DNA from 2 places in the Desulfitobacterium dehalogenans ATCC 51507 genome. Region 1 is predicted to be linked to the other one. Evidence: riboswitches for the same ligand, from Rfam matches in the RefSeq annotation. Region 1 holds a riboswitch; the other holds the start of a gene.
The links. A riboswitch is a leader RNA that binds a small molecule or an ion and turns the genes downstream of it on or off. The one in region 1 is predicted to bind cobalamin.

Region 2: it holds a riboswitch for cobalamin, as region 1 does, so the genes downstream of both, DESDE_RS05985 (bifunctional cobalt-precorrin-7 (C(5))-methyltransferase/cobalt-precorrin-6B (C(15))-methyltransferase) here and DESDE_RS13185 (ABC transporter substrate-binding protein) in region 1, are expected to answer to the same signal.

The regions. Positions count from the first base shown of each region.
Region 1 is NC_018017.1:2,734,168-2,740,029, forward strand. It holds gene DESDE_RS13160 (DNA-3-methyladenine glycosylase family protein) at 1-160, opposite strand, end outside; gene DESDE_RS13165 (GNAT family N-acetyltransferase) at 161-589, opposite strand; gene DESDE_RS13170 (GNAT family N-acetyltransferase) at 685-1,128, opposite strand; gene DESDE_RS13175 (ABC1 kinase family protein) at 1,212-2,888, opposite strand; gene DESDE_RS13180 (phasin family protein) at 2,916-3,215, opposite strand; cobalamin riboswitch at 3,360-3,503, shown strand; gene DESDE_RS13185 (ABC transporter substrate-binding protein) at 3,621-4,592, shown strand; gene DESDE_RS13190 (FecCD family ABC transporter permease) at 4,681-5,718, shown strand; gene DESDE_RS13195 (ABC transporter ATP-binding protein) at 5,720-5,862, shown strand, end outside.
Region 2 is NC_018017.1:1,229,379-1,235,240, reverse strand. It holds gene cobI (precorrin-2 C(20)-methyltransferase) at 1-88, opposite strand, end outside; gene DESDE_RS05985 (bifunctional cobalt-precorrin-7 (C(5))-methyltransferase/cobalt-precorrin-6B (C(15))-methyltransferase) at 188-1,414, opposite strand; gene DESDE_RS22970 (hypothetical protein) at 1,419-1,625, opposite strand; cobalamin riboswitch at 1,581-1,759, opposite strand; gene cbiD (cobalt-precorrin-5B (C(1))-methyltransferase CbiD) at 1,801-2,940, opposite strand; gene DESDE_RS05970 (glycosyltransferase family 8 protein) at 2,987-3,829, opposite strand; gene ftsH (ATP-dependent zinc metalloprotease FtsH) at 3,938-5,764, opposite strand; gene DESDE_RS05960 (MarR family winged helix-turn-helix transcriptional regulator) at 5,815-5,862, opposite strand, start outside.

The DNA.
Region 1 (5,862 bases):
TTTTGGAAATCTGCTGGCTGACCACACTGGAGATCAGAGCTTTAAAAAGGTTCGGGGTAACCTCTCTCTCGATCATCCCCATGCGCTCTATAGCTTGCCCCAGGACTTCATCCCGGGTTTTTAAATACTCGATTTCTTTTGACCCGTATGGAAAAATCATTTAGATTGTCCTCTCCATAACAATATGGGAAATTCCATCTTCCATGAATTCCTCAGAAGTTTGTCTATACCCTAGTCTTTCGTAAAAGTTCTGAGCCTGGGTTTGGGCATGAATCTTCGCTTTACAAAAGCCCTCCTCTTGGGCAATCTTTTCCAGGCTTTTGACGACGACGCTGCCTAAGCCGAATTTTCGCATGGCGGCACGCACACAGATCCGCTCCAATTTGGCCGTATCCCCCAGCCAACGCAGCCTTCCCGTGGCTGCCGGCTGGTCTTCATAATACACCAGAATATGACGGGCGGCTGCACCTGACTCATCATATCCATCGAATTCATCCTGCAGAGGAACCCCCTGCTCTTCAACAAAAACTTCCCTGCGAATTTGAAAAGCATCTTCTAATTCCGTACCTTTTACTTCAACGACGTTCATGTGATATTCCTTCCTCTCGTGCCTTCCAAATATTATATTAAGTGTATCTCTTAAGCCTGGTGGACACGATCGGTTCACCAATGAGTTCGTAACCATTAGTCAAAATCCTTGATCATCTGAATATACTCAAGATCATTAAATCCCAATCGTTTATACAGAGATATAGCTTTAACATTCTCTTCTTCCACCTCAAGCCGGATCCGCTTGATCTGGTCGTGCCGGTGCTCCTCTAAGTATTGAAAAAACTCCCGGGCAAGCCCCTGCGAACGATAAGGAGGCAAAATATAAATCTCATCTATCCAGACTACGATTCCTCCAGCTTCCTGAGAAAAAGTCTTCGCTGTAATTGCATATCCGGCAACCTGGTTTTCCCACTCCAGTATATATCCATTCAGATAACGATCCGAACTCATCATCTCATCAAAAGTTCTTGTGTGAAATTCCTTGGGTACAGGCTGGAGAACAGCTTCCGAATGGTAGAATTCAAATGCCAGCTCCAGGAACCTTTCTCTGTCCGCTTCTGCCATTGCTCTGATCATAACGTTTCAATCTCCTATGTATTTGATTTATCCTAATTATATCCTAACTAATTATATCAAACAAAGTCAAACCCACATTCCTGCTAGAACCTGCCTGAGCGCAAGATCGATACCAAGAGAAGAATGAACATCATAGCTGCCATAACAAAACCGGCCTCAATAGCCGGTATTCGCCAAAAGACCAGGGGTTCCTTGCCTAAGGCGGAAGCAATGACTAAACCGCACATGATAATGCTGAAAGACAGTAATAAAATGCTAAAAGAAAGCTGATTGCTTATCCGATCCAGCTTCCGTATGAAAGTGGCTAATTCGGGTAAATAAATCTCCACCCGTACTTTGCCCCGCTGAATGCTGCTGAAAATCTCCTTCATTTGTTTCGGGAGATTGAATAAAAGATCCGAGTATTCCCGAAAATGTTTCCAGGTTTTCTCGGCGAAAAAGACTGGATTGAGCCGTTCTTTAAGGAGCTGCTCTCCGAAGGGCTCGGCAATATCGATAATACTGATCTCGGGATCCAGCTGCTCCACGATGCCTTCCAGGCTTAGAAGGGATTTGCCCAGCAGTACCAGATCGGCGGGAATAATAATCCGGTGTTTATAGGTCACCTTAAACAGATCGTTGACGGCATTGCCCAGATCAACTTCACTCATAGGAACATCCAAGTACTTCTCTCTTAATAAATCCACATCCCGATACAATGCCTTGGGGTCCATATCCTCTGGAACGATCCCCATAGCAAACACGGCCTCCACCATGTCCTCCGTCTTCCGCCGCATCATCCCAATGACCAGGGAAGCGAAATGATCCTTCATATCCGGGGAAAGTCTGCCGATCATGCCGAAATCGATCAAGGAAATAACCTGCTGGGGCAAAACGAAAATATTTCCCGGATGAGGGTCCCCATGAAAAAAACCCTCGATTAAGATTTGTTTAAACATAGCTTTGATCAGGTTTTCCGCTAGTACCTTACGATCATAACCCAGCGCTTCAAGAGTCTCGAATTGGCTGAGTTTTACCCCTTGAATATATTCCAGAGTCAAGACCTTTTTATTAGAGTACTCTTTATAGACTTTAGGAATGCGAATCGTGGGATCTCCTTGAAATTGCTTCCCCATCCGTTCGGCATTGCTTCCTTCAATCTCATAGTCCAATTCATTGCGCAAGGAATTAGCGAATTCCTCCACCATATCCTTTACATGATACAGAGCTGCCCAATCCACGCGCTTTTCCGCCAAAGCAGCCAAGTCCAGAAGTATTTCCAGATCCGTCTCAATGGTCCGGGCAATATGAGGGCGCTGGATTTTCACCGCTACATTCTCCCCTGTTTTGAGAACAGCATAGTGGACTTGCCCGATAGAGGCAGCCGCCACCGGTTTTTCCTCAAAATGCTGAAAAATATCTTCCGGCAGGGCTCCCAGTTCCGTTTCAATAATTTGGCGAACGTCGGCAAAGGAAAAGGGGGGAACCTGATCCTGCAGTTTTTCCAGTTCAGTGATCAGGTAATCCGGAATAATATCCGGCCGAGTGCTGGCAATCTGCCCAATCTTAACATAAGTAGGCCCTAATTCCTCCAGGGCCTTACGCAAACGCTGACCGAGAGTTTGGGAGTCCGCCTCTTCTTCTCTCCTCAACATCCGCCTGGAATAAGAGATAAAATTAATAAGCCCCATCTCTTCCAGGATGAGGCTGAATCCATTACGGGCCAATACCGTGGCAACTTCCTTATACCGATGAACATGACGAATTTTTCTTCCAATCATGCTAATACCCCTAATCTATCCCCAAGTTCATTCCCCAGGCTTCTGGTTTTCCAATTGAGCGATTCGATTCTCCAGCCTTTCCATGTCCGCTTTACTGGGAAGATTAAGTTCTGCCAGGATTTTTTGCACTTGTTCCTTAATCTTGGTATAGATTTCATCCTGCTGATCCTCTCCCTTTTGGATCAGCTCATTCATCCATTCCTTGGATTCGCCGGCAGACAGCTCCCCCTTCTTTACCAATTCGTCCACGACCTTCTCGATTTGCTCTTTGCTCACGACCGCCAAGCCTAATCCCAAGGATAAACCTTTCTTTACTATATCTTGCATAATATACATCCCCCTGTCATGATTTCTATGCGAGTCCTTGCATTAGTATTCACGGGATTTCTGAAAACGATTCTTTATTTGCCATGAAGGCATACTCTAAGTGCATCTTGGCATTGTCAGGTGAATGCCTTATAATGATCTTAATTCAATACTGTACGATTAGGTTCTCAATCCATTTTTGGATAGAGTTAAAAGGGAAGCCGGTTCAATTCCGGCACGGTCCCGCCACTGTGAAACGAGTGAGTCATCACTCCCAAGTCAGGAACCTGCCTAATCATCAGCGACCCTCCTCGAGGACAGGAAATAGGCGCTGCAAGAGTCCACATAGTGCAGCAAAAACCTTTTATCCTGGCGGTAAAAGGTTTTTATTTTGTCTTGCCACCCTAACATGAAAGGAGAACCCAAATGAATAGAAAAAAACGGACACTGCTCACCCTGCTCATAACCCTAGGGGTGACCTTATTTTTGATCAGCGGCTGCAATCCAACCTCACAGCAAGGTGCGGCTTCTCCCGAAACACCGGCTGGACAAGATACCAACCAGTCCACAAGTTACCCTTTAACTTACACAGACGATACAGGAGTGGCAACCACCCTGGAAAAGGAACCCCTGCGCATTATTTGCCTGGCCCCGCCCTCCACGGAGATCTTAAGTGCTCTGGGCCTGGATGACAGGCTTATCAGCTTAACCGTCTATGATAATTACCCGGTGGGTATCCAGGAGAAAGCGGAATACGTCTTTGCAGATAGTTTAAACCCTAATATGGAACAGCTCATCCAGCTCAAACCGGATTTGGTTGTTACAGGGATGCATAACCAAGACTTTATCAACTCCCTGCGCAATTTAGGTATCCCTGTGGTTCATTTAAACCCGCAAAGTCTGGAAAGCACTTATCAAGCCATCGAGAAACTGGGATACATCACCAATACCCAGAAACAGGCACAGACAGTGGTCCAAGGAATGAACGAAAAGGAACAGGCCATTGCGGATAAAGTGGGGACTATCAAGGAATCCGACCGGGTCAAGGTATGGATTGAAGTGGATCCGGGCCTTTTTACCGCCGGTGAAGGAACTTTTCTTAATGAGCTCATCACCAAAGCGGGGGGAATCAATATCGCCAGTGATGTCCAAAACTGGGCACAATACAGCGAGGAGCAGGTGATTGATAAGAACCCTCAGGTTATCCTGAGCACCTACTCTTACTATATGGATAATGTAAAGGCCACTATCTTAGCCCGTCCAGCTTGGCAAGGCATTGATGCTATTGCCCATGACCGTATTTACGATCTGGACAGTGATATGGTTACCCGCTCCGGTCCCCGGATCATTGACGGCCTGGAGACGATCGCCAAAGCCCTTTATCCGGATCTTTTCTAACCCGCAGCCTTTTGTATTTTTGATACGGCATATAGTATTCAGTATGGGGAGAGACTTATTGACTTGAATTTAAGGAGGACAACATGAGATGAATTCCAGAACTTTCCCCAAAGGCATCACATGGATTTTGGCCCTGTCCTTTCTCCTGCTTCTTTCCGTTGTGATCTGTGTAATGACCGGCTCTGTCTCCCTGCCCTTTCATCTTACCTGGAAGATTATTTTAAGCCATCTGCCTTTTTTTAACTTTGACCCCAGCTGGACTCCTGCCCAAGAATCCATCGTTTGGAATCTGCGCCTGCCCCGCGTCTTTTTAGCTTTGATCGTAGGGGCTATGCTGGCTACCTCAGGAGTGGCCTTTCAAGGGATTCTGCGCAATCCTTTGGCTGATCCCTATATCTTAGGGGTCTCTTCCGGAGCTGCCTTTGGAGCAGCCTCAGCTATCCTCTTTTTTCGCAGCTTTTCTTTCTTTGGTCAATCGGTCCTGCCCCTTTTCGCCTTTGCCGGGGGTCTTATTTCATTGGCCTTTGTCTTCTCTCTATCCAGACAGCACGGTCAATTTGAGCGGGAAATCTTAATTTTGGCCGGTGTGGTGGTGCAGGCTTTGCTGAGTGCTTTTCTCTCCCTCCTCATTGCTGTTTCCGGCGAGCAGATGCAGCAGATTATCTTCTGGATGATGGGGAGTCTCGCCAACAGCAACTGGCAGAATGTCCTTATCCTTCTCCCTTATTTTCTCATCGGCTTGACCTACCTTCTCTTTCAAAACCGGGAGCTTAATGTCATTGCTTTAGGGGAAAGAGCTGCGACTCATCTCGGAATTAATGTGGAGAGGAAAAAAATCGCCATTCTAATCGTTGGCTCCTTATTGGCCACCGCCGCTGTTTCCATGGTGGGCATCATCGGCTTCGTAGGACTTATTATTCCCCATCTTATGCGTCTTCTGGTAGGGCCTGACCACCGAATTCTTTTGCCGGTATCCACTTTAGCGGGAGCAATCTTTCTTTTGTGGTCGGATACCATTGCCAGAACCCTGCTCCAATCACAGGAGATTCCTATCGGAGCGATTACAGCTTTTGTGGGTGCGCCCTTTTTCGCTTATCTTTTAAAGAGTGGTTTAAGGAGGGGTTAAGATGAACGTGTTCGAGATTCAGAACCTTAATCAACATTATGGCTCCTTTGCTGTTTTGCGAGATATCTCCTTCACTATAGGTCAAGGAGATATGTTTGGAATCATCGGCCCCAATGGCAGCGGCAAATCAACTCTGGTCCGCAC
Region 2 (5,862 bases), 1.5 Mb from region 1:
CCGGCCCTACCCCTATTCCGTAAAGCTTAGCCTTTTCACTGATCTGATTGTTTACTATGTTTGTGTCTTCGTTCCTATCCTTCTTCACTTCGTTCCTCCTTAGCTCTTCGGCCCGCAACCATCCCGCGGTTCTGGAGCTCATTTTCTTTTGAACGGGTTCTTAACTCCTTTGTTTGAAGCAGAGGCCTTAAATAATCCCCTTTCTTCCTGAAAGTATAAATACGGGGTTTTGGGCCTGGGCAAGATGAATATCCTTAATACCCTTCCAGCGTACAGCTTGGATCGAAACCACATCAACATCCTCATATTGCAAGCTTTTTAAGGCTTCCATACCATGAGCTAATGTCTCTAAAGTTACGGCAGTCAATACAACCCTTCCCCCAGGCGCCAAGGGAGCTTGAAGTAAAATCTCCCGAATCTGCCCATGACTACCGCCAATAATACAGACATCCATAGGGGGGATTTCCTGTAACGCTTGAGGCGCAGATCCACGAACCAGTCGCAAATTTCTTACCCGAAACTTCTCTTGATTCTTCAGAATAAGCTCCTGTGCCTCCGGATTTTCTTCTATGGCATAAACGCAGCCACGATGAGCTAAAAGCGCCGCTTCAATGCTTATGCTACCCGTCCCTGCTCCCACATCCAAGACCCGGGTCGAAGGGGTAATCTCTGCCTTAGCCAGAACTTGAATCCGAATCTCATTCTTAGTCATGGGAACATTGCCACGAACAAACTCCTCATCCTTGATACCAAAGCTCTTAGGCAATGAAAGCAAGGATTGAGCCGACTTATCCTCTGGATTTTCAGGGTAGAGGATCATCACCGCATTAGAGAAATCTTCTTCCAAATCCATGAGCTGATGAGCATCTGTATTTAACCAACGCTCTTCCGGATAAGTCAAGGCATTGCCAAGAGAGATCTGCGGATTGAAGTCATAGGTATGATAATACTCAGCAATCTTCTGAGGTGAGTTTTCACCCCCAGTGAGAACTCCCAAGGGGCGGCTGAGATGTAAAGGTAAGCAATTCAGCGGACGGCCGTGGACACTGAGCAACTCTGCATCCTGCCAGGGGATCCCTGCTCGTGCAAAAGCAAGCTGAATGGAGCTAAGGCCAGGCAACACCTGGATTTCTTCTTGCGGGAACTCCCTTTTCAACCAAGGAAGCAGACTATAAAAACCTGGATCGCCAGAAACCAGGACACTTGCCTTTTTTCCCTGCTGTAATACTCTCTGCAAGGTTTCCAAGGTTTCAGCTAAATTTCCACTGACCCGGTATGACTCTCCCTTGAAATCCGGAAAGAGCTTTAAGGCTCGTTGCCCTCCTACCAAAACATCGCTCTGATGGACCATTTCTTCAACAGCCTGGGAAACCCATGCTCTTGTACCAGGGCCTATCCCCAATATTTGGATCATCCCATCACCTTCCCCTTTGTTTAACCACTATTTCGTTAATTAACCAAGCCTTCGGCTTTGCCCAATTCTGCCGCGATTTATAGTGAAATAAAAAAGAGCCCTGAGCGGCTCTTTGGTTTTTCCCTTCGGTTATTCCGAAATAATCACCACACCCATCGCTCGTGGGCGTAATGCAATGTTCAAGGCAGGTCTCCTGACTTCCAGTCTTCATGCCTCCCCCCTTCCCAGGATTATCCCAGTGGGCTATAAGGAGGCACTCGTGGTTCACAGTGGCGGGACCGCGCCGGATTTTCACCGACTTCCCTTTTCATCCTCAAAAGAGGAACCTTGAGTATTATCCGATTGTTGTGACAATTTAATTCGAATTACTAAGTTATTCTCTACTTTTACCTAAATTCCTTCTCTATCTGCGGCCAATGCCAAAATTCTTTGCAGATCTCTTTGGCCTGATCATCCCAGGCAATGATCTCACCGTTAAGCAAAGTAAAGGCGGTTCCCACCTGCACTTCCCCATGCACATGCTCTTGAGCCCGACAACTCGCCCTTTCTGCTAATTTAAACAGAAGATTTCCCCAACCCTTGGTACGAATTTCTTCAGCAGCACCTTCAACCGTTGGATACTCCGCTATGGTCTGCAAAAAGTTCCGGTCAATACCATTCAGTGCGGCATGAGCCACTAAAATTTCCATCCGGGCATCGGCAACATGGGTATGGGTATGGAAAATCCCCCCGGCTACTTTAATCAATTTACCAATATGACCAAAGAGAAGCACTTTCTCGATCTTGCGATAGGCAGCCTCCTCCAGCAGAAAGCCCACAAAATTGGCCATCTGAATAATGGCTTCCTCAGGAACTTTCAGTTCCGCCGTAGCTGCTCTGAAACCATAATTGCCAGGAGTTAGAACAATGGCTTTATGTCCATAAGCAACGGCTTGATCCAGCTCAGGCAGAATAGAATTCTTGAACGCTTCCTCTGACATAGGCCGAACTATACCTGTTGTGCCTAAAATCGATAGCCCTCCCCTAATTCCCAAACGAGGATTCAGGGTCTTCGAAGCAAGCTCTTCTCCATCAGGCACCTCAATCACCACCAGGACTTCTTCCTGGGGAAATACTTCTCGTACCGCTGCCTGAATCATTGACCGGGGAACAGGGTTAATAGCGCTTTCCCCTGGAGGAATCTGAAGTCCTTTTTTGGTAACGACGCCAATACCTTGACCCCCGCGAATGAGGATTTCTCCTTTTTCAGAAAGAACCCGCACTTGAGCTACCACTTCCAAACCATGGGTGACATCAGGATCATCCCCTGCATCTTTGATAATACCTACACGAGCTATATCCTTTTCCATTTCCCATCGATGTATGGATAATTGAAGCCGTTCCCCTTGGGGCAGTGGGATATCTACTTGTGTTCCTTGATTTAATCCTTTCAGTAAGAAGCATGCGGCTTTTGCCGCCCCGGCTGCACAGCTGCCCGTAGTAAAGCCCATTTTCCATGAATGCCTGTCCTTCATCTCTTTCCTCATATCAGCCGCCCCATCTATTATCGTATTCAACTATAATGCTATCATTTCACCTCGTCGTCTCAAAATCCTTCATTTTGTCATGAACCTTTTGTGCATAGTCTTTATAGAAAACATCCAATTCCCCCATATAATTTTCCTTCCAGGGTTTGTTGCGGCCACAATAATGGATAATCACGGTATTATTGCGGACCCAATCCAGGTCAATCTTCGCATCCCAATACTTGGGATTCAGGTTATAGAGAACATAATACCGTTCACTAAGATTATAGATTTTCGCATCCACAGTCAGCGTTCTATCACTATAAACTCCATTAAGGACATCTTGGTCAGGTAGAAATAAGCGATGCTTATATCCCTCAATATATTCATAGACTTCATGAATATCCTGTTCCTGGCGCAGCAGAGACAAGTTCATCATCATAACCCCCGAATTGACATAGGTGCTGTCTTCAGCCATATTAAGCCTGACATGATTAATCCTTTTCAATATTTCCTTGACATGGGAGGCCGCCGCGAAGAAATTCCCTTGGAAATCTATGGTATAGAACTCCTTTAAGGGATTTATCACCACTAGATCCGGATCCAGGTACAAAATCCGCTCGAGGTGATCCGGGAGATATTTGACAGCGAAAATCCGATAATACATTTCTTTGGGGTAGCGGCTGGTAATGGGGGCATCGCTTAAACCCTTATCGGAAATTTTAATGTCTTCAATTTTACATCGAGAGGTGTCAATGGCATGATTGATGCGGGTAAAGTCTTCTTTTGACATGCCGGAATGAGCCACATAAACTGTAAACTGCTCCCCTGGATTGGACTCAATCAGAGAGGTGAGCATGACGATCAAGTGTATAATATAATTCGAGTTTAGGGTGACTAAAATATTCATGGATTTACCCCTTTGCTGGTTTTATCTTTGGATATGAGGATTATGCTTTGTCACCTATTCAATATAAAACAGGGACCGGGATGTTAAAAACATCACCAGTCCTTCATTTTACCTTGAGAGCACCGCCATAAATTCTTCTCCGGTGATGGTTTCTTTCTCTAACAAAAAACGCGCCAACTCATGGAGTTTGTCAATATTCTCTTTTAAGATTCCGAAGGCCTTTTGATGGGCACTTTTAATGATGGATAGGATTTCCTCATCAATTTTGGCTGCGGTTTCAGGGGAACACATCAAAGAGGTATCGCTACCAAGATAAGGATTATTCACTGTTTCTAAGGCCATCATATCAAAATTCTTGCTCATCCCCAGACGGGTAACCATGGCGCGGGCGATTTTGGTCGCTTGTTCAATATCATTGGAGGCTCCTGAAGTATAGGTTCCGAAGATCAATTCTTCGGCTGCCCGGCCTCCTGTAAAGGTCGTGATTTTATTGAACGCCTCCTCCTTGCTCATCAGAACACGCTCATCCTCTTCCACTTGCATAGTGTAACCCAAGGCACCGGAAGTCCTCGGAATGATGGTAATCTTATGAACGGGTGCAGAATCAGTTTGTTTGGCCGCCACTAAAGCGTGACCAATCTCATGGAAAGCAACAATCTCTTTTTCTCGATGAGAAATCACTGCCCCTTTCCTCTGATAGCCTGCAATAACGACTTCCACAGACTCCTCCAAATCGCTTTGGTTCACCCGGCTTCTCCCACAACGAACAGCCCGCAAAGCCCCTTCATTGATAATATTAGCCAGCTCAGCCCCGGATGCTCCGGCAGTGGCTCGGGCGATAGTTTTAAAGTCGATAGAGGGTTCCATTTTCACCTTTTGTCCATGAACCCTTAAAATGGCTTCTCGGCCTGCCAAATCCGGAAGCTCTACAGGGATTCGGCGATCAAAGCGTCCAGGGCGCAATAAAGCCTTATCCAGTGATTCCGGCCGGTTGGTAGCCGCGAGAATCACAACACCCTTCTTCCCATCAAAGCCATCCATTTCGGACAAAAGTTGATTCAAGGTTTGTTCCCGCTCATCATTACCTCCTCCGAAAGATCCTCCATCACGTTTTTTCCCGATAGTATCAATCTCGTCGATAAAAACGATGCAGGGGGCTTTTTCATTGGCTTGTTTAAATAAATCTCTGACTTTTGCAGCACCCATTCCCACAAACATCTCTACAAATTCGCTCCCGGATATGGAGAAAAAGGGGACTTTAGCCTCTCCGGCAACAGCCCTTGCCAGCAAGGTCTTCCCCGTTCCCGGAGGCCCTACCAAAAGAACCCCTTTAGGCAAATTCGCTCCAATGGCTGCATAACGGCTGGGGTCGTGAAGAAAATCCACTATTTCCGTGAGGGCTTCTTTCGCCTCATCCTGACCCGCTACATCGGCAAAGGTCTTGCCCGTCTGGGCTTGAACATAGATTTTAGCATTACTCTTGCCAAAGGTCATGGCATTCATGCCGCCGCCCATCTTTTTCTGCATCAGATTGCCCAGCAAATGCCAAAGTCCAAATAATAAGATCATGGGAAGAATCCAAGTCAAGAGAAAGTTCATTAAGGGCGAGTTTTCCCGGGGGATAACCTGAGAATATTTATCCACTCCGGCAGCCTTAAGGCGATTAACCAATTCGGGATCATCCATGGCACCTGTAACAAAGACAGTTTCTTTACCTGTGGAGTCTTTGGTCACAAAAGCAATCTGATTATCCTGAACTTCGACTTCAGAAATCGCTCCACTCTCAAGATAAGACAGGAAAGAGCCATAATCCACTTGAGTAATTTGTCTTTTAAGCAATTCTGGAAAAACAAAAGCATTAAGGAACAGAAGAATTAACAAGGCAATCAGGGAATAATAGATAAGCGGTTTCTTCGGGGTTTGTTTTCCGTTCATTTTTTTCACTCCATTATTTTTATATCTAACCGCTCACAGGGATTCTGATTCTACTTCGGATCAAATCGATACATCTCTTGCATAAAGGCTTTCACATT